4 regions of the Streptomyces pseudoechinosporeus genome follow, and region 1 is predicted to be linked to each of the others. Evidence: riboswitches for the same ligand, from Rfam matches in the RefSeq annotation. Region 1 holds a riboswitch; each other region holds the start of a gene.
What was found. A riboswitch is a leader RNA that binds a small molecule or an ion and turns the genes downstream of it on or off. The one in region 1 is predicted to bind cyclic di-AMP.
Positions count from the first base shown of each region.

Region 2: linked by a shared signal. The riboswitch ahead of ACYVO6_RS23920 (M23 family metallopeptidase) and the one ahead of ACYVO6_RS02990 (transglycosylase family protein) in region 1 are both predicted to bind cyclic di-AMP.
Region 3: linked by a shared signal. The riboswitch ahead of ACYVO6_RS02495 (C40 family peptidase) and the one ahead of ACYVO6_RS02990 (transglycosylase family protein) in region 1 are both predicted to bind cyclic di-AMP.
Region 4: linked by a shared signal. The riboswitch ahead of ACYVO6_RS36700 (M23 family metallopeptidase) and the one ahead of ACYVO6_RS02990 (transglycosylase family protein) in region 1 are both predicted to bind cyclic di-AMP.

Region 1 is NZ_BAAGPS010000002.1:119,352-124,183, forward strand. Features, by position in the region: gene eno (phosphopyruvate hydratase) at 6-1,292, opposite strand; gene ACYVO6_RS02990 (transglycosylase family protein) at 1,653-2,348, opposite strand; cyclic di-AMP (ydaO/yuaA leader) riboswitch at 2,353-2,521, opposite strand; gene ACYVO6_RS02995 (transglycosylase family protein) at 2,727-3,731, opposite strand; gene ACYVO6_RS03000 (cytochrome P450 family protein) at 3,966-4,832, shown strand, end outside.
Region 2 is NZ_BAAGPS010000023.1:116,827-121,658, forward strand. Features, by position in the region: gene ACYVO6_RS23915 (M16 family metallopeptidase) at 1-935, shown strand, start outside; cyclic di-AMP (ydaO/yuaA leader) riboswitch at 1,149-1,306, shown strand; gene ACYVO6_RS23920 (M23 family metallopeptidase) at 1,320-2,108, shown strand; gene ACYVO6_RS23925 (GntR family transcriptional regulator) at 2,326-3,021, shown strand; gene ACYVO6_RS23930 (HPr family phosphocarrier protein) at 3,247-3,528, opposite strand; gene ACYVO6_RS23935 (bifunctional acetate--CoA ligase family protein/GNAT family N-acetyltransferase) at 3,700-4,832, shown strand, end outside.
Region 3 is NZ_BAAGPS010000002.1:3,254-8,085, forward strand. Features, by position in the region: gene ACYVO6_RS02485 (M23 family metallopeptidase) at 1-548, shown strand, start outside; gene pcrA (DNA helicase PcrA) at 591-3,056, opposite strand; cyclic di-AMP (ydaO/yuaA leader) riboswitch at 3,318-3,490, shown strand; gene ACYVO6_RS02495 (C40 family peptidase) at 3,498-4,658, shown strand; gene ACYVO6_RS02500 (hypothetical protein) at 4,757-4,832, opposite strand, start outside.
Region 4 is NZ_BAAGPS010000054.1:43,272-48,103, reverse strand. Features, by position in the region: gene ACYVO6_RS36705 (PrsW family intramembrane metalloprotease) at 1-618, shown strand, start outside; gene ACYVO6_RS36700 (M23 family metallopeptidase) at 710-1,726, opposite strand; cyclic di-AMP (ydaO/yuaA leader) riboswitch at 1,738-1,894, opposite strand; gene ACYVO6_RS36695 (PP2C family protein-serine/threonine phosphatase) at 2,177-3,367, opposite strand; tRNA gene ACYVO6_RS36690 (tRNA-Met) at 3,447-3,520, opposite strand; gene ACYVO6_RS36685 (dihydrofolate reductase family protein) at 3,615-4,760, opposite strand.

The DNA.
Region 1 (4,832 bases):
GTAGGTCAGCCCTTGAAGCGGGGGAACGCCGAACGGCCCGCGTACACCGCAGCGTCGTCGAGGATCTCCTCGATGCGCAGCAGCTGGTTGTACTTGGCGACGCGGTCCGAGCGGGCCGGGGCGCCGGTCTTGATCTGGCCGCAGTTCACAGCGACGGCGAGGTCGGCGATGGTGACGTCCTCGGTCTCGCCGGAGCGGTGGGACATCATGCACTTGAAGCCGTTGCGCTGGGCCATCTCGACGGCGTCCAGGGTCTCGGTCAGCGAGCCGATCTGGTTGACCTTGACCAGCAGGGCGTTGGCGGAGCCCTCCTCGATACCGCGGGCCAGGCGCTCCGGGTTGGTGACGAAGAGGTCGTCGCCGACGATCTGGACCTTGTCGCCGATCTTGTCGGTGATGACCTTCCAGCCGGCCCAGTCGTCCTCGAACAGCGGGTCCTCGATGGAGACGAGCGGGTACGAGGCGACGAGCTCCTCGTAGTACTCCGTCATCTCGGCGGCCGAGCGTGCCTTGCCCTCGAAGAGGTACGAGCCGTCCTTGTAGAACTCGGAGGCGGCGACGTCGAGCGCGAGGGCGACCTGCTCGCCAGGCTGGTAACCGGCCTCCTTGATGGCCTCGATGATGAGGTCGAGGGCGGCGCGGTTGGACTCCAGGTTCGGGGCGAAGCCGCCCTCGTCGCCGAGGCCGGTGGACAGGCCCTTGGTCTTCAGCACCTTCTTGAGGGTGTGGTAGACCTCGGCGCCCCAGCGCAGCGCCTCGGAGAAGGACTCCGCGCCGATCGGGGCGATCATGAACTCCTGGATGTCCACGTTCGAGTCGGCGTGCGAGCCGCCGTTCAGGATGTTCATCATCGGGACCGGCAGCAGGTGCGCGTTCGGCCCGCCCAGGTAACGGAACAGCGGGAGGTCGCTGGCCTCGGAGGCGGCGTGCGCGACGGCGAGCGAGACACCGAGGATGGCGTTGGCGCCGAGCGAGCCCTTGTTGTCGGTGGCGTCCAGGTCGATCATGGCCTGGTCGATCAGCCGCTGCTCGGTGGCGTCGTAACCGACGAGCTCCGGGCCGAGCTGCTCGATGACGGCGAGGACCGCCTTCTCGACACCCTTGCCGAGGTAGCGGTTGGCGTCTCCGTCGCGGAGTTCGACAGCCTCGAAGGCGCCCGTGGAGGCGCCGGACGGAACGGCGGCACGACCCGTGCTGCCGTCGTCGAGGCCGACCTCGACCTCGACCGTGGGATTGCCTCGGGAGTCCAGGATTTCCCGGGCTACGACGACGTCGATGGACGGCACGAGCATCTCCTTCTGGGATGTGACGCGGTTACGCGGGCCGCTGGGCCCGCACAGCGCGAAGCCGCGGCGGCTCCGCGATGACGAGCCTAACCGGCTCCGGGCGATCGGCCAGCCGTCCGCCCCTCCCATGGACAGAACCGAGAGTAAATTGTTTCCGAACGGAACAAATCTGAAGAGGGCGAAGCCGGGGACAAGGCAGGGGGCAAAAAAGTCCCGCCTCGGTGCGTACGGGGGAAGACGCACCGAGGCGGGACTGCCTGGGGGGGGCTCAGCTTCAGCCGAGCTGGGGGCCTCGGCTTCGGCGGAGCTGGGGCTCAGCTGACGCCGCTCTGGGGGCTGGGCTTCAGCTGAGCCGAGGGCTCAGGTTCAGCTGAGGTGCAGCTGCTGGCCCGGGTAGATGACGTCCGCGTTGTCGACGATGTCGTCGTTCAGCTTGAACAGCTTCTGCCAGCCGCCCTTGACGTCGTTCTCCGTGGCGATCTCGCTGAGGGTGTCGCCCTTGACGACCTTGTACTCGCCGTCGCCCTTCTTGACCTTCTTGCCGGTCGGGGTGGTGACGGTCTTCTTGGCAGCCGGGCGCTCCGCGGAGCGGGAGGCGCGCTCCTCCTGGGCCGGCGCGCTCTGCTGCTGGGACTGCTGGGTGTTCTCCTGCGCGGCACCGGAGTCCGAGGAGCCGCCGCCGGTGTACGCGGCGCCCGACAGACCCTTGCCGCAGACCGGCCAGGCACCCTTGCCCTGGCCCGCGAGGACCTTCTCGGCGATCTCGATCTGCTGGGCCTTGGAGGCCTGGTCGGCGGTGGCGGCGTACTTGGTGCCGCCGTAACCGGCCCAGGTGGAGGCGGAGAACTGCAGGCCGCCGTAGTAGCCGTTGCCGGTGTTGATGGACCAGTTGCCGCCCGACTCGCACTGGGCGACGGCGTCCCACTCGGAGGCGGTGGCGGCGGAGGCCGTGCCCGACACCATCAGCGGGGCGGCGATGGCGGCACCGGTGACACCGGCGAGCGTGGCTATGCGGGTGGCCTTGGACGGGCGACGGTGCTTGCCCTTGCCGGAAAGCAGCATGAAGTGATCCCCTCACCGACGCCTACGAGGTGAGCTGTCGGGTTCGGGCCTGGTGAGTTGCCCGGCCGTACGGATCGCTCCGCACGACTTCACCCCAAGCCGCACCTGGTCTCAACGACCGGGCCCGGCACTTACCTTGGGTCCCCCGCTCCTGCCTACGGCGCTTTACGCGACGACTGTTCCCGTACGGACGTTGGCAGGATTCGGCGTGACATCCGTCGGGGCCCGCTGTGGCGAGCGGTCACGACCGTAAACATGCGATCCGCCGAATTTCAAAGACGATCAGGGCCTTTGAGATCCATGTCTCACTTTCACCAAACCGGACATTCGGCCCGAACTGCCGCCACTTTTGGGCCGGTTCGGCACCTTGTCGACCGCTCAGTCTGTACCGAGTTCAAGGCGCTGACCGGGGAGGATGAGGTCCGGGTCGGCGCCGACGGTCCGCTTGTTCCCGGCGTACAACTCGGACCATCCGCCTTGGAGGTCAAGGGAGTCGGCGATCGACCAGAGACTGTCTCCGGAACGGACGGTGTACGAGCCGTCCACCGCGTCCACCTCGTCGCGCGAGGCGCTGTCCGCCCGCGAGGCATGCCGGCCGGCGGAGTCGTCCGTACGAGAGGCCGCAGCATCCTCTTCGGCACTGCCGCCGCGATGGCGGCCGGTGCCTGCGTCTGCGTCGCCTGTGTTTATGCTCTCATCGCCCGAAGCGTCGGCGTTCTGGCCGGAGTTGTCCGAGTCGCCCTCGTTTGTCGCATCTGCGGGCGAGCTGTCGGGGCTCGGCGATTCGGCGGTGGTGTCGCTGCCGGAGTCCTGTGACGAGTCGGTGGACGACTCGGACGTACCGGATGAATCACCCTTTATGGAGCCGTCACTTGACGTCTGCCCGGAACCTGAACCCGAGTCAGCGCCCGAGCCCAAGCCCACGCCCGGGTCCGCTTCGGTGGACGGGGTGGGGGTGGGCGTGGGCGAGTCCTGCGCCAGGCCGGTGTCGACGTCGGCCGAGTCGGAGTTCTGCGTCAGGCCCGCGACGAGTCCGCAGGTCGCCCAGGGGCTCGTACCCTGGTCCGCGAGGATCTTCTCGGCGACGGCTATCTGCTGCGAACGGCTGGCCAGGTCGGCGCTCATCGCGTAGTCGAGACCGCCGTACTGCTCCCACTCCTCCTGGGTCATCGAGAGCCCGCCGTACTCCCCGTTGCCGGAGTTGGCGCTCCATGAACCGCCGCTCTCGCACTCCGCGACCGCGTCCCAGGTCGTACCACTGGCGGCACTCGCACCGCTCGCTCCGAGCAGGGGGATCGCGATGGCCGATCCGGTCACTCCTGCCGCGACGAAGAGAGCCGGCGCCTGACGGGGGCGACGGTGTCGACCGTTCCCGGAGAGCATGCGGTTGCCTTTCACGCGACGGTGGGTGACCTGTGTGTGACCAAAGGGACTGGTGAGGCCCGCTTTCGCGGTGAACCTAGCCGGACTCGAACACTTGTCACAAGTCGATACAGCGTAGATCACGTGAAGATCACAGACTTGAGGGTGTGTCAGGTTTGAGCTGGGGGATCGTCAGTTTTCAGCGGAGTGAAGCGGACCTCGGACCCGCAACGCGACTCCCGGTACCGTCACCTCGTGAACGCCCCACATATCGGACCCGAACTCTTCACCTGGGAGTTCGCCAGCGACCCCTACCCCGCCTACGCATGGCTCCGCGAGCACGCGCCCGTGCACCGCACCACACTCCCCAGCGGCGTCGAGGCGTGGCTCGTGACTCGGTACGCGGACGCCAAGCAGGCCCTGGCCGACCCGCGGCTCTCCAAGAATCCCGTCCACCATTCCGAAGACGCCCAGGGCAAGAGCAGGACGGGCATCCCCGGCGAGCGCAGCGCCAATCTCATGACCCATCTGCTCAACATCGACCCGCCGGACCACACGCGGCTCCGTCGGCTCGTCTCCAAGGCGTTCACACCCCGTCGCGTGGCCGAATTCGCGCCTCGCGTCCAGGAGTTGACCGACCAGCTCATCGACCAGTTCGCACACAAGGGCTCCGCCGACCTCATCCACGAGTTCGCGTTCCCTCTCCCCATCTACGCCATCTGCGACCTGCTCGGCGTACCCCGCGAGGACCAGGACGACTTCCGGGACTGGGCGGGGATGATGATCCGGCACGGCGGAGGGCCGAGAGGCGGTGTCGCGCGATCGGTGAAGAAGATGCGCGGCTATCTCGCCGAGCTGATCCACCGCAAACGGGAGGCGCTTCCGGACACCCCCACCTCCGGCGAAGACCTCATCTCCGGACTCATCCGCGCTTCCGACCACGGCGAGCACCTCACCGAGAACGAAGCCGCGGCCATGTGTTTCGTGCTGCTTTTTGCCGGTTTTGAGACGACCATCAACCTCATCGGCAATGGCACGTACGCACTGCTGCGCAACCCAAAGCAGCGCGCGCAACTACAGAAGTCGATCGAGCGTGGCGAACAAGAACTGCTCGACACCGGC
Region 2 (4,832 bases), on a different contig from region 1:
CGCACGAGACCGCCAACCCGGCCCGCCGCGCCGCCAAGGAGCTCTCCAAGGAGCTCTTCCCGGCGACCTCGCGCATGTCGCGCCCGCGCCAGGGCACCGAGGAGACGGTCGCGACCATCGACTCGGCGGCGGTACGCGCCTTCTACGAGAAGCACGTACGCCCCGCGACGGCCACCGCGGTCGTCGTCGGCGACCTCACGGGCGTCGACCTCGACGCGCTGCTCGGGGACACGCTCGGAGCCTGGACCGGCTCGCCGGCCGAGGCGCGTCCCGTGCCTCCGGTGACCGCCGACGACACCGGCCGCGTGGTCATCGTCGACCGCCCCGGAGCCGTCCAGACACAGCTGCTCATCGGCCGCGTCGGCGCCGACCGGCACGACCGTGTGTGGCCCGCCCAGGTGCTCGGCACGTACTGCCTCGGCGGCACTCTCACCTCCCGCCTGGACCGCGTCCTGCGCGAGGAAAAGGGTTACACCTACGGTGTGCGGGCGTTCGGCCAGGTGCTGCGCTCCGCTCCGGACGGCGCCGGCGCCGCGATGCTCGCCATCAGCGGCTCGGTGGACACGCCGAACACCGGCCCGGCGCTCGACGACCTCTGGAAGGTGCTGCGCACGCTCGCGGCCGAGGGCCTGACGGACGCCGAGCGCGACATCGCCGTACAGAACCTGGTGGGCGTGGCGCCGCTCAAGTACGAGACCGCGGCCGCCGTCGCCGGCACGCTCGCCGACCAGGTCGAGCAGTACCTGCCGGACGACTTCCAGGCGACGCTGTACCGCCAACTCGCCGCGACGGGCACCGTGGAGGCCACCGCGGCGGCCGTGAGCGCCTTCCCGGTGGACCGTCTGGTGACCGTCCTCGTCGGGGACGCCGCTCAGATCGAGGAGCCCGTCAAGGCCCTCGGAATCGGTGAAGTGAGCGTGGTCGCGGCCGAGTAGAGCCGCTGCACATCCCGGGGACCCTGAAGGCTGATGAGCCTTCAGGGTCCCTCTTTGTCCAAATTGATTGGATTGATTGGGAGTTGATATGGGGATTGTGTGTCTGCCCTGTGGCGTGCGCTACAAAAACCGTCATCCGTTTGTTGTTTGAGAGACGGCCCGCTTAGCGTCGGTCCGGCTGTTCGTCAGGCAGTGCGCCGCACCCGCGGCACCGGACAGTCATCGCCGAGTCCCCGTACGGCGCGAGCCAGGGGAGCCGGGGACCCATCGCAGTCCCTGGGGTGAATCGGGCGCCCTCCTGGAGGGAGCCCGTAGGAGACCTTCCTGCTCCGAACCCGTCAGCTAACCCGGTAGGCGAGAAGGAAGGAAAGGACCAGCCACTTCATGGCGTTCACCCGCGCCACCGGGAAGCACCGTCGCCCGAGCCGTACGAAGCGCACGTCCTCGAGGACCGTGGGCGTCGCGACGCTCGCCACCACCGGTGTCATCGGCACCCTGGCCGCCCCGGCGTTCGCCGACGAGTCCTCGGTCGAGCAGACAGGGCTGACCCAGGCCGTCACCATGGGCGACTCGGTCGCCGACCAGATCGACGCCCAGGCCCACGCTCAGCAGCAGGCCGCCGAAGAGGCCGCCGCCCGCAAGGCGGCCGAGGAGGCCGCGAAGAAGCGGGCCGCCGAGGAGAAGGCCCGGGCCGAGGCGAAGGCCAAGGCGGAGCGCGAGGCCAAGGAGCGCGCCGCCCGCGAGGCCGAGCGCAAGCGCCTGCTCAACTCCTTCGTCTCGCCGATCAGCGACTCGTACGTCTCCACCGGCTACAAGGCCGGCGGCTCCGTCTGGTCCTCCGGCAGCCACACCGGCATCGACTTCCACGCCGCCAGCGGCACCACCGTCCGCGCCGTGGGCGCCGGTACCGTCGTAGAGGCCGGCTTCGAGGGCTCGTACGGCAACCAGGTCGTCATCAAGATGAACGACGGCACGTACACCCAGTACGCCCACATGTCGTCCATCTCCGTCTCCGTCGGCCAGAGCGTCACCCCGGGCCAGCAGATAGGCCTCTCCGGGGCGACCGGCAACGTCACCGGAGCACACCTCCACTTCGAGGCGCGCACGTCCCAGGAGTACGGCTCGGACATGGACCCCCTCGCCTACCTCCGCTCGCACGGCGTGGACGTCTGACGACTCGGACTCACCGCACCGCTCCCGAAGGCCCCGGCTCACCGAGCCGGGGCCTTCGCGCATGCCGACGGGACGACTGCCTGTTCTGCGGCACTATGTGTCCAAAAAATAGCTGTGGATTCCGGCCCGCCATCGGAATTTCCGGCTCTCTGCAATAGAGTCACTGAACTGGCGTCAATCGACCGCGTTTCGCGGGGATTAAGGCGGAGGTCGGGTCATGCGTATTCCCGCGCACTCGGTATGCACGGCGATCCGTGACGACATCGTCGCGGGTGTCTACGAACGCGGCAGCCGGCTCACCGAGGAACTGCTCGCGCGTCGCTACGGCGTCTCGCGGGTCCCCGTGCGGGAGGCGCTGCGCACGCTGGAGGCGGAAGGTTTCGTCGTCACTCGCCGGCACGCGGGCGCCTGCGTCGCGGAACCCACCGAGCAGGAGGCCGCCGACCTGCTGGAGATGCGTATGCTCCTGGAGCCGCTGGGTGCCGCGCGTGCCGCGCAGAGGCGTACGGAGGCGCACCTCAAGGTGCTGCGAGGCCTGGTCAGGCTGGGGCAGGAGCGGTCCAGGAGGGGCCAGAGCGAGGATCTGCGCTCGCTGGGCGGCTGGTTCCACGAGACGCTCGCGCAGGCCTCCGGCAGCCCCGCGCTGACCTCGATGCTCACCCAGCTGCGGCACAAGATCGCCTGGATGTACTCGGTCGAGGCGCCTGCCAACCCCGCCGAGTCCTGGTCGGAGCACGGCGGCATCGTGGACGCCGTGGCGCGCGGCGACAGCGAGCGGGCCCGGGCGATCACGGCGCTGCATACCGAGCGGGCGACGGCCGCGCACCGGCTGCGCTTTCCCGAGCGGGGTGATCGCGTGGAGCGCGTGAGGACTTCGCAACATCCCGTAAACACGGCGAGCCTGCGGCATTAACAGTGGCGCCGTATACAAAGGGGGAGTAATTCGCGGGGGATTATTTTCGCTGCCCGCAACCTGGAATTGCAAAGGGCCCGCCCGGCATTCCGGGCGAGCCCTTTAGGTGCGTGTGCGGAAGGTGCCCTTCAAAGCGACGACTGCCGCAACCATCAATTGAGGAACCACGACGGCGCGCAACCACCTCCGCGAGAGCGGCGCCGGTTTAGGCGCAAAGGGGGCGCACTAAACAGTCTCGGGCAGCTCCTCCAAGCCCTCCGCGACCAGCTTGGCCAGGCGGTCGAGCGCGGCGTCCGCGCCCTCGGCGTCGGAGGCCAGGACGATCTCCTCGCCGCCCTTGGCGCCCAGGCCGAGCACCGCGAGCATGGAAGCGGCGTTGACGGGGTTGCCGTCCGCCTTGGCGATCGTCACGGGGACGCCGGCGGCCGTGGCCGCACGGACGAAGATGGAGGCGGGGCGGGCGTGGAGGCCCTCGGCCCAGCCGACGTTGACGCGGCGCTCAGCCATGTGATGCTGCCCTTCAGGTGTTCTCAGGTTGTCTAGACCACTATTCCATACCGTGAAGCGGCCCCGAGCGGGTGTGGAGCCCGGTTGAAGCCATGAGCCCGTGCGGGGGCCCGAGTCGGGTCCCCAGACTGCCTCGCGCCATTGTCGGACACGAGCCGTACTCTGGGGCCCATGCAGACCTCGTCGGACCGGCACGAGTATCCCGCCCACTGGGAGGCCGACGTCGTGCTGCGCGACGGCGGCACCGCGCGCATCCGGCCGATCACGACCGAGGACGCCGACCGCCTGGTCAGCTTCTACGAGCAGGTGTCCGACGAGTCGAAGTACTACCGCTTCTTCGCCCCGTACCCGCGCCTGTCCGCCAAGGATGTCCACCGCTTCACGCACCACGACTTTGTGGACCGGGTGGGACTCGCGGCCACGGTCGGCGGCGAGTTCATCGCCACCGTACGCTACGACCGCATCAACGCCGAGGGGCTGCCCGCCTCCGCTCCCGCCGACGAGGCCGAGGTCGCCTTCCTCGTGCAGGACGCCCACCAGGGCCGCGGCGTGGCCTCCGCGCTGCTGGAACACATCGCCGCGGTGGCCCGGGAGCGCGGCATCCGCCGGTTCGCCGCCGAGGTGCTGCCCGCCAACAACAAGATGATCAAGGTGTTCACGGACGCCGGCTACCAGCAGAAGCGCAGCTTCGAAGACGGCGTCGTACGCCTGGAGTTCGACCTGGAGCCCACCGACCGCTCACGCGCGGTGCAGTGGGCCCGGGAGCAGCGCGCCGAGGCGCGGTCCGTGGCGCGGCTCCTCGCACCCGGTTCGGTCGCCGTCATCGGGGCGGGCCGCGCGCCCGGGGGAGTGGGGCGCAGCGTCCTCGACAACCTCCGCGACGCCGGGTTCGGCGGACGTCTGTACGCGGTGAACAGAGCCCTTCAGGAGAAGGAACTCGGCGGGGTCCCGGCGTACCGCTCGATCCGCGACATCCCCGACCCTGTCGATCTCGCCGTGGTCGCCGTCCCGGCCGAGCACGTCCCCGAGGCCGTCGCCGACTGCGGTGAGCACGGCGTGCAGGGGCTCGTCGTGATCTCCGCGGGATACGCCGAGAGCGGCGCCGAAGGGCGGGAGCGCCAGCGTGAACTCGTGCGCCACGCGCGCGCGTACGGCATGCGCATCATCGGACCCAACGCCTTCGGAGTCATCAACACCGCACCGGATGTACGGCTCAACGCCTCACTCGCGCCCGAGATGCCGCGGGCCGGACGCATCGGTCTGTTCGCGCAGTCCGGTGCCATCGGGATCGCGCTGCTGTCCCG
Region 3 (4,832 bases), 120 kb from region 1:
TGGACACCCAGCTCGAGAGCCTGACCGCGGACGCGGACGACTTCGCCGACCGGGCGAGCCGTACGCAGGAGCGGATCGATCTCAAGGCCCAGCAGGAGGCCGAGAAGAAACGGGCGGCGGCGGAGGCGGCACGCAAGGAGCGGCTGCGTCCGAAGTTCGTGCTGCCGGTCGAGCAGCACGGGCTCAGCGCCTACTACGGCCAGGCCGGCATCAACTGGATGTCCGTGCACTCGGGCATCGACTTCCCCGTCTCGTACGGCACAACGGTGATGGCCGCAACCGACGGCGTCGTCCGTACGGAGTGGAACAGCGCGTACGGGAACATGGCGATCGTGACCGCCAAGGACGGTACGGAGACGTGGTACTGCCATCTCTCCACCTACAAGGTCGCTTCCGGGACCGAGGTGAAGGCCGGCGACCCGATCGCCTACTCCGGCAACTCCGGCAACTCGACGGGCCCGCACCTCCACTTCGAGGTACGCCCGGGCGGCGGCGGCGCGATCGACCCCCTGCCGTGGCTTCGCAGCCACGGCCTCGACCCGACGTAACCGACCCGCCCCGCCGATCGACCGCCAAGCCCCGCCGCAGGGCTACAGCTTCTCCACCGGCGCGTACCGCAGCAGCAGCCGCTTCGGCTTGGTGTCCCCGAAGTCGATCGTCGCCTCCGCGTTCGACCCCGTGCCCTTCACGCCGACCACCGTGCCGAGCCCGAACTGGTCGTGGGTGACCCGGTCCCCCACCGCCAGCGACACCACCGGCTTCTCCGTGGCACCGCCCCGCCGCGTGGCGAAGCCGGAGGCGCCCGAGGCCACCGACCGCGAGCGGGAGGACGACAGGGAGGCCGCCACGCCCGCGGCCGGGCCGGAGGCCACCGCTCCCATGGAACCCGTCCGCTTCCACTCCAGATGTGTGTCCGGAATCTCCTCCAGGAAGCGGGACGGCGGGTTGTACGAGGGCTGCCCCCAGGCGCTGCGCATCGACGACCGCGTCAGATACAGCCGCTCCCGCGCGCGCGTGATGCCGACATACGCGAGCCGCCGCTCCTCCTCCAGCTCCTTGGTCTGGCCGAGGGCGCGCATGTGCGGGAAGACACCGTCCTCCATGCCGGTCAGGAACACCACGGGGAATTCGAGACCCTTGGCGGTGTGGAGGGTCATCAGCGTTATGACGCCGGAGCCGTCCTCTTCCTCGTCCGGGATCTGGTCGGAGTCGGCGACGAGCGCGACCCTCTCCAGGAAGTCGGAGAGCCCGCCCGATGCCTCGCCCTCGCCGGCCTCCTGCTCGAACTCCAGGGCCACGGCGGCCAGTTCCTGGAGGTTCTCGATGCGGGTCTCGTCCTGCGGGTCGGTCGAGGCCTGCAACTCGGCCAAATAGCCGGTGCGTTCGAGGATTGCTTCCAGGACGGTCGCCGGGCCCGCGCCCGACTCGACGATGGTCCGCAGGTCCTCCATCAGCGTGTTGAACCGCTTGACGGCGTTCGTCGAGCGGGCCGCCATGCCGTACGCCTCGTCGACGCGGCGCAGCGCCTGCGAGAAGCTGATCTTCTCCCGCGAGGCGAGTGCGTCGATCATCGCCTCGGCCCGGTCGCCGATGCCCCGCTTGGGGACATTGAGGATCCGCCTCAGCGGTACGGAGTCCTCCGGGTTGGCGAGAACTCTCAAGTACGCGAGGACGTCCCGGACTTCCTTGCGCTCGTAGAAGCGGACGCCGCCGACGACCTTGTAGGGCAGGCCGACGCGGATGAAGACCTCTTCGAAGACACGGGACTGGGCGTTCGTACGGTAGAAGACGGCGACGTCGCCCGCCTTCGCCTCACCGGCGTCGGTCAGCCGGTCGATCTCGTCGGCGACGAACTGCGCCTCGTCGTGCTCCGTGTCGGCGACGTAGCCCGTGATGCGCGCGCCCGCGCCCGCGTTGGTCCACAGGTTCTTGGGGCGGCGGCTTTCGTTGCGCTCGATGACCGCGTTGGCTGCGGTGAGGATCGTCTGGGTGGAGCGGTAGTTCTGCTCCAGGAGGATCGTCTTCGCGTCCGGGTAGTCCTCCTCGAACTGGAGGATGTTGCGGATGGTCGCGCCGCGGAAGGCGTAGATGGACTGGTCGGCGTCGCCCACGACGCACAGCTCGCCCGGGTCGCCCTCGGGGCCGGAGGGCCCGACCAGCTCACGCACCAGCGCGTACTGGGCGTGGTTCGTGTCCTGGTACTCGTCAACCAGTACGTGGCGGAAGCGGCGCCTGTAGTGTTCGGCAACGTCCGGAAAGGCCCGGAAGAGATTGACCGTGGTCATGATCAGGTCGTCGAAGTCGAGGGCGTTCGCCTCACGCAGCCGTGACTGGTACATCGCGTAGGCCTGGGCGAGGGTCTTCTCGAAGCCGTCGGAGGCCTGGGCGGCGAAGTCCTCTTCGTCGATCAGCTCGTTCTTCAGGTTCGAGATCTTGGCGCTGAACGACTTGGGCGGGAAGCGCTTCGGGTCGAGGTCCAGGTCGCGGCAGACCAGGGCCATGAGGCGCTTGCTGTCGGCGGCGTCGTAGATCGAGAACGAGGACGTGAAGCCGAGCTTCTTCGACTCCCGGCGCAGAATGCGGACGCAGGCGCTGTGGAAGGTCATCACCCACATCGCGTTCGCACGCGGGCCGACGAGGTGCTCGACGCGCTCCTTCATCTCGCCCGCGGCCTTGTTGGTGAACGTGATCGCAAGGATCTGGCCCGGGTGGACGTTCCGCTCGCCGAGCAGGTACGCGATCCGGTGTGTGAGCACACGGGTCTTGCCGGAGCCGGCGCCGGCCACGATGAGCAGGGGGGAGCCGGAATGCACGACCGCCGCGCGCTGGTTGTCGTTCAGCCCCTCCAGGAGCGTGGCCGCCTCCACATGGGGACGCGGGGCACCATCGCGGTAGTAGGCCTCCCGGTCCGGCGGCACGTCGAACTTCCCGCCGAACAGATCGTCCGGAACCTGTTCCGGTACGTGCTCGTCCTCGGGCGGCGGCGGGGGCTCTTCCTCGTGGTCCCGCGAGGGTTTGAGGTCCGCCAGGAAGCTGTCATCAAAGAGGCTGCTCATCGCTCTCCGAGTCTAGGCTCCTCCACTGACACCTCGCCGCCGCCCCGAGAACTCGGCCGGTACGACCCTGCCGGGAGCCTGCCGGGATTTCTCTCACCCTCCAGGACCGTCCCGTCACGGTCGGCGACGGATCATGGCACCTGAGGCTAAGGTCACGAAAACGTATCGGACAATTCGCTCATCAACCTTCACAAGAGCCACACGAGTTGGTTAGCTTTCGCAGTGGGCCGCTCGACCCCCACCGGCGAACGTCGCCGGGCCGTGCGGCTCCCGCCGAGTCCGGAACGCCCTAGTGGCCGCCCGGAGCCGGGGACCCACCGACCTTTGGGGTGAATCGGTCCAACTCCCTTAGGGGACAAGGACCGTAGGGCAAACCTTCCGAAGCACACGCCCGAACCCGACAGCTAACTCGGTAGGCGGAGCACGGAAGGAGTCGCCTTCGTGGCGCCACACCGCAAAGCGCGGTCGTCCAGTCCCAAGGGCATACGGACCCCTGCCCTCGCCACCGCCGCTCTCACCTCGGTGGCTCTCCTGTCGCAGACCGCGAACGCTTCGCCCTCCGCGGAGCCGCAGCCCAGCCTCGACGAAGTCCAGAAGAAGGTCGACGACCTCTACCAGCAGGCGGAGACGGCGACCGAGAAGTACAACGGTGCCAAGGAGAAGAGCAGCAAGCAGCGCAAGAAGGTCGACAACCTCCTTGACGACGTGGCCTCGCGCACGCAGAAGCTCAACGAGGCGCGCGAGGAGCTCGGTACGTTCGCCGCCGCGCAGTACCGCACGGGCGCCGCCGCCCCTGACACCGCGTCACTGCTGCTCGCGGACACCCCGCAGGACTACTTCGACCAGAACCAGCTGATGGACCGGCTGACCAGCCGTCAGCAGCAGGCCGTCGAGGACTACGCGACGCAGCAGTCCGAGATGACGCAGCGGCGTCAGGAGGCCTCCGAGAGCCTTCAGGCGCTCACCAAGACCGAGAACACCCTGAAGTCGTCCAAGGCGGACGTTCAGCGGAAGCTCGCCGAGGCGCGCCAGTTGCTCTCGCGGCTGACCGCCGAGGAGAAGGCGCGGCTCGCGGCGATCGAGCGGGAGAAGCGGGAGGAGGCCCAGCGCAAGGCGGAGGAGCTGGCGCGGCAGCAGCAGGCCGCGGAGGAACAGCGCCGCCAACAGCAGCAGGCCCAGCAGACTCCCGCGCCCTCCACCGGCGCGGGGACCTCGACCGGCACGGGCAGCTCCGCGGGGAGCGCCACCTCGACCGCCAAGGGCGAGAAGGCGCTCGCCTTCGCCCGTTCCCAGACCGGCAAGCCGTACGTCTGGGGCGCCTCAGGACCCGGCTCCTACGACTGCTCCGGCCTCACCCAGGCCGCCTGGAAGGCCGCCGGCGTCACCCTCCCGCGCACCACCTGGGACCAGGTCAAGATCGGCACCCAGGTCTCGGTCGCCAGCGCCCAGCCCGGCGATCTCGTCTTCTTCTACGACGACATCAGCCACGTCGGCCTCTACCTGGGCGACGGCATGATGATCCACGCCCCGAAGCCAGGTGCGTACGTCCGCGAGGAGTCGATCTACTACATGCCGATCCACAGCGTGGTCCGCCCGGCATGAGGCACGCGCGCGTGGACCCCTTTTCGGGGTGCACGCGCGCGTGAGCCCTTTTCGGGGCTCTTCAAGGGGCGGTTCTTACGGGGGTTCTTCAAGGCCCGTCAGGTCCAGAGCACCGCGATGAAGACGTTCGCGGTGGTCAGCCCGCCCACCAGCCCGAACAGGCCCTTGTCCACC
Region 4 (4,832 bases), on a different contig from region 1:
TTCGGCATCGCGGCGCTCTCGGCGGACCGCCAGCACATACGACGCGTACTGCTGCCCTTCACGGGCCTGCTGCTGGCGATGGGCATGCACGCCCTCTGGAACGGCTCGTCGGCCTTCGGCACGTACGGCTTCTTCGCGGTGTACGCGGCGTTCATGGTGCCCGCGTTCGGCCTGCTGACCTGGCTCGCCATCTGGACCCGGCAGCGCGAACTCGGCACGATCCGCACCGAACTCCCCGCGTACGCCATGGCGGGCTGGCTGACCGTTCCCGAGCCGTTCGTGCTCGGCTCGATGAAGGCGCGGCGACTGGCCCGCGAGTACGCCACGCATCACGGCGGGCGCGCGGCGGGGCGGGCGGTCGCGGAGTACGAGGCGTACGCGACATCCCTGGCGTTCCTGCGCCACCGGGGGCGCCGCGGCCGTGCGGGCACCGATTTCGTCGTACGGGAACGAGAGTTGCTCCACGAACTGTGGGCCCGCCGCGAGCTGGCCCGCCCCGCGCTGGCGTACGCGGCCCGGGCCACGGCTCCGCTCCCCGTACCGCCGCCGTGGCCCACGTACGGGAACGCGTACGGCCAGGCGTCGCCCTACCCGGCGTACAACCCCTACCGAACTTAGAAACCAGGACGCCATCCGCTTCTCGTCCGAAAGCGGATGGCGTCAAAGAACTGGTCAGAGCTGGTCGAAGAGCCGACCGGGACCTACGGGTTTACGGGTTGAGCCCCTTGCTCCGCAGCCAGGCCGCCGGGTCGATTCCGTCGCCGCCCGCCGTGTGGACCTCCATGTGGAGGTGCGCCCCGGTGACGTTGCCGGTCGCGCCGACGCGGCCGATGACCTCGCCCGTGCTGACCTTCTGGCCGACGCTGACGCTGATCGACGACTGGTGGGCGTACCAGACCTCCGTACCGTCGTCGAGCTTGAGCTTCGTGAGGTAGCCGTACGAGCCGTTCCAGCCGGCCTCGGTGATGGTGCCGCTGTGGACCGCTTTGAGCGGCGTACCCGTCGGGGCGGCGAAGTCCAGGCCGGTGTGGGTCCCGGAGGACCACAGCGCGCCGGACTGCCCGTAGGTCGAGGTGATGGTGTACGAGGACGTGGGCAGCGCGTAGCTCCTGGCGAGCTTGGCGAGGCGCTCCGCCTCGGCCTTCTGCCGGGCCTCCTCCTCCGCCTTCTCCTTGGCGGCTTCGGCCTTGGCCTTGGCCGCTTCCCGCTCCTTGGCTGCCTGCTCGGCGGCCTTCTTCGCGGCGGCGGTCTCCGCGGCCCTCTTGGCCTCGCGGTCCACCTGGTCCTGCTGCCGCTCGGCCTGGAGGACGATGCGGGCGCGCAGGGCCTCGCCCGCGTCGGAGTTGCCCTGCTTGGCGTCCGCCGTGCTCAGACCGGCCTGGGTGAGCGGCGTCGTGGAACCCGGCTCTTCCTCGGGCTCGTCCGAGATCAGCGGCAGGTCGGGCAGGGTGATGGAGACCGGCGGCTTGCCAGTGTTCGCGCTGGCCATGCCGCCCGCGCTGACGGCCGCTATGACACCGACGCCCAGAACCGTGGAGCTGCGCGCGAGGCCTCCGCCGCGCTGCTTGCCGACGCGGTGCCTGCCGCGGACGGGCTTGAGGGAATCCTCGGTGGGGTTCCACTCCTCCCAGGTCTCCTCGTCCTGGCGTTTGCCGTAGCCGAATGAGTCGGGCTGCTGCTCATTCGGTGCGAACGAAGTCTGGGGGGCAGGCCGGTTGGACGCCACGTAGGCGCACTCCTTTCCTTCCTTGTCGCCTACCGGGTTAGCTGACGGGTTCGGAGCAGGAAGGTCTCCTACGCGCGTCACTCACGGTGTCTCCACCGAGAACAACGCCCGATTCACCCCAAGTTGGTGGTTCCCCGGTTCCCTTGCGGGATTCGGCGCGTGCGCACGGAGCCGACTCTTGTGCCGGCTGGGACGACCGCGCTGCGTTATCGAACGTTAATAGAGGCGAGCACCGGATTCCAAGCTGTTCTGGAGATTCGTTGGCAGTCTTGGCCTGGACTTTCAGGTCATGAGCGGGACGAATCGGGCGAGTTGATCCTGACTCAGGGGCAATTCACGGCTGTGACTTCTGTTGACAATGTTTCAGTTGTTATGCGGAGTGGGTTCGTTCGACTACTACAAGTGATATAGGGCGCCGCAGGCATGAAGGACCGGCCTCGAAGACCGGCCTCACGGCCTCCTGACCGCCAGCAGCGCCATGTCGTCCGTCGCGCCGCCGACTCCCGTGTGCCGTACGACCTCCTCCACGAGCGTGGCGAGCAGCGCCCGAGGCCGGCGGAAGGTGCGGCCCGCGAGGCACTGAGCCGGGTCGAAGAAGACGCCGTGCCGGTCCCGGGCCTCGGTCACCCCGTCCGTGTAGAAGAGCAGGGTGGCCCCGCCGGGGAACGGGACCTCCTGCGCCCGGTCGGGCCACAGGCCCAACTCGCCCATCCCGAGCGGCAGTGCGGGGTCCTCTGCCCGCAGCGTGTCCAGCGAGCCGTCGGCGTACAGCAGGAGCGGCCCGGGGTGACCGCGGTGGACGAGGCGTACGACGGCGCCGGCGTGCGGGATCTCGGCGAGTACGGCGGTGGTGAAGTCCTCGAACGCCTCAAGGCCGCCGCGCCGGGTGCCCTCGCGCGCCAGCGCCCGCTCCAGCCGCTGCGCCACCGCCTCCAGGGTCGCCTCCTGCTCGGCGGCCTCCCGGAAGGCCCCGATGAGCACGGCCACGGCCGCCACCGCGCCCATGCCCTTCCCGCGCACATCCCCGACGACGAGCCGTACGCCGTGCGAGGTGTCCTGCACGGCGTACAGATCGCCCCCGATGAACGCGTCCGCCTGCGCCGCCTCGTACCGCGCCGCGATATCGAACCCGCCGATCCGCTCGGCCGGCTCGGGCAGTACGGCGCGCTGGGCCGCCTCCGCGATCTCGCGCGCGGAGGCGAGACGTTGGTCACTGCGGCGTACGAGGCGGTTGATGACGAGGGCCAGCGCGGCGACCGCGGCCGCCGTGGCCACCTCTGTGGCCGCTCCCACGTCGTAGGAGCCCCTGATGTGCAGCAGGGCCAGGGCGGCGACGGCCACGACTCCGGTACGCAGCGTGTTGGCGAACGTGGACAGAGGCGCGGCGACGAGCGGGGCGACCGTGAAGAAGGGCACCGCGGTGAAGACGGGCGGGGTGAGGAGGTCGTAGCAGACGCCCGCGACGATCAGCAGCACGGGGAGGGCCCGGACAAGGGTCTGGACGTACGCGCCGCCGCGCGGTCCGCCCTCCGCATCTCCAGGCCCCACCACTTCTCTCCTGCCCTTCACCGCGCTCCGTCCAGATTTCCCGGCGGGTGGTCGGGGGGCGACCTGTGCGGGCCGAGTGGGTGAGCGGGCCATCGGGGACAGGAGGACCGTCGGGAACGCCGGGAAAAACACTCAGGGCCGGAACCCGTAGGTTCCGGCCCTGAGTTTTCAGTAGCGGGGACAGGATTTGAACCTGCGACCTCTGGGTTATGAGCCCAGCGAGCTACCGAGCTGCTCCACCCCGCGTCGGTAAGACCAGTGTACGCCATCCGCGGGACGCTCAGCACACGGTTTTTCGCTCCCTGCTCTTAACCGGTCCGCTGCTCTCAGCCGGTCCTTGTCACTGGCCGAGCAGATGGCGGTTGGGCTCGGCGGCCCGCTCCCCGTATTCCGGGAGTACGACGACATCGACGCCCTGGGCGGAAAGCAGACCGCTTCCGTCGGCGGACGGCACGAACGTGTCGGGCTCGCGCCAGGCGGTGACCACGCGGCGTACTCCCGCGTCGAGGATCAGCCGGGCGCAGGGGGCGGGCCGGGAGGCGCGGCGGGCGCAGGGTTCCAGGCTGCTGTAGACGGTGGCGGTAGGAAGGCGCGGGTCGGCCGGGTCGAGCTTGGCGAGCGCGGCCTCCTCGGCGTGTGACACGGGGTCGGCCTCGCGGGAGTAGCCGCGGGCCAGCTCCGTACCGTCGGCCGCGACGACGACCGCGCCGACGCTGAACGCGGTGCGCGAGGGCGGGCACTGGGCGGCGAGTTCGCATGCCAACTCCAGCCAGTGCCGGTCGGCCGCGGAAGCGAGCCCGCCCGCTCCGGGCGCCGTGGGCACGTAGCGCATGAGCACCACATCGCCCACGGGCCGCGTTTCCACCAGCCGCATTCGGTTGCGCACCCCGCCCGGGTAGCCGCCGGGTCCGAACAGCCGGGGTGCGTCCGGCTGTCCCACGAGGAGGGGCGTGAGGGCGAGCTGCAACTCGTCCGCGAGGCCCTCCTGGAGCAGCTGTGTGTGCACGCGCCCGCCGCCTTCGACCATGAGCCGCCGTACGCCTCGTACGTCGTGAAGGTGCTCGAGTACGGCCGGCCAGTCGAGCTCCGGCCCGACGGGGACGACGTCGACGCCCAGTCCGCGGAGGGCCGCGGTGGCTTTCGGGGCGCCCTTGTCCGTCGTGTAGACGACCTTCTCGCCGCCCGTGGACCAGAAGTTGAGGGCCGGGTCCAGGTCTCCGCCGCCGCTGACGGTGACCTTCAGCGGGTACTCCGGGCGGCCTTCCGCGAGCCTGGCCGCGCGCCGCTCGGCGGAGTTGACCAGGAGGCGGGGGTTGTCGGCGCGCAGGGTGCCCGCGCCGACCAGGATCGCGTCGGACTGGGCCCGCACCTCGTCGACCCGGTCGAAGTCGGCGGGGCCGGAGAGCCGCAGCCGTTCGGGGCCGGTGTCGTCCAGGTAGCCGTCGAGGGAGACGGCGGCGGACAACAGGACGTAGGGGTGGGGCATGGGGCGTACTCTCCGCTCGGCTCGGTGCGTCTGCTTCGGTGCGTCTGCTTCGGGCGATGGTGGTTCAATTTT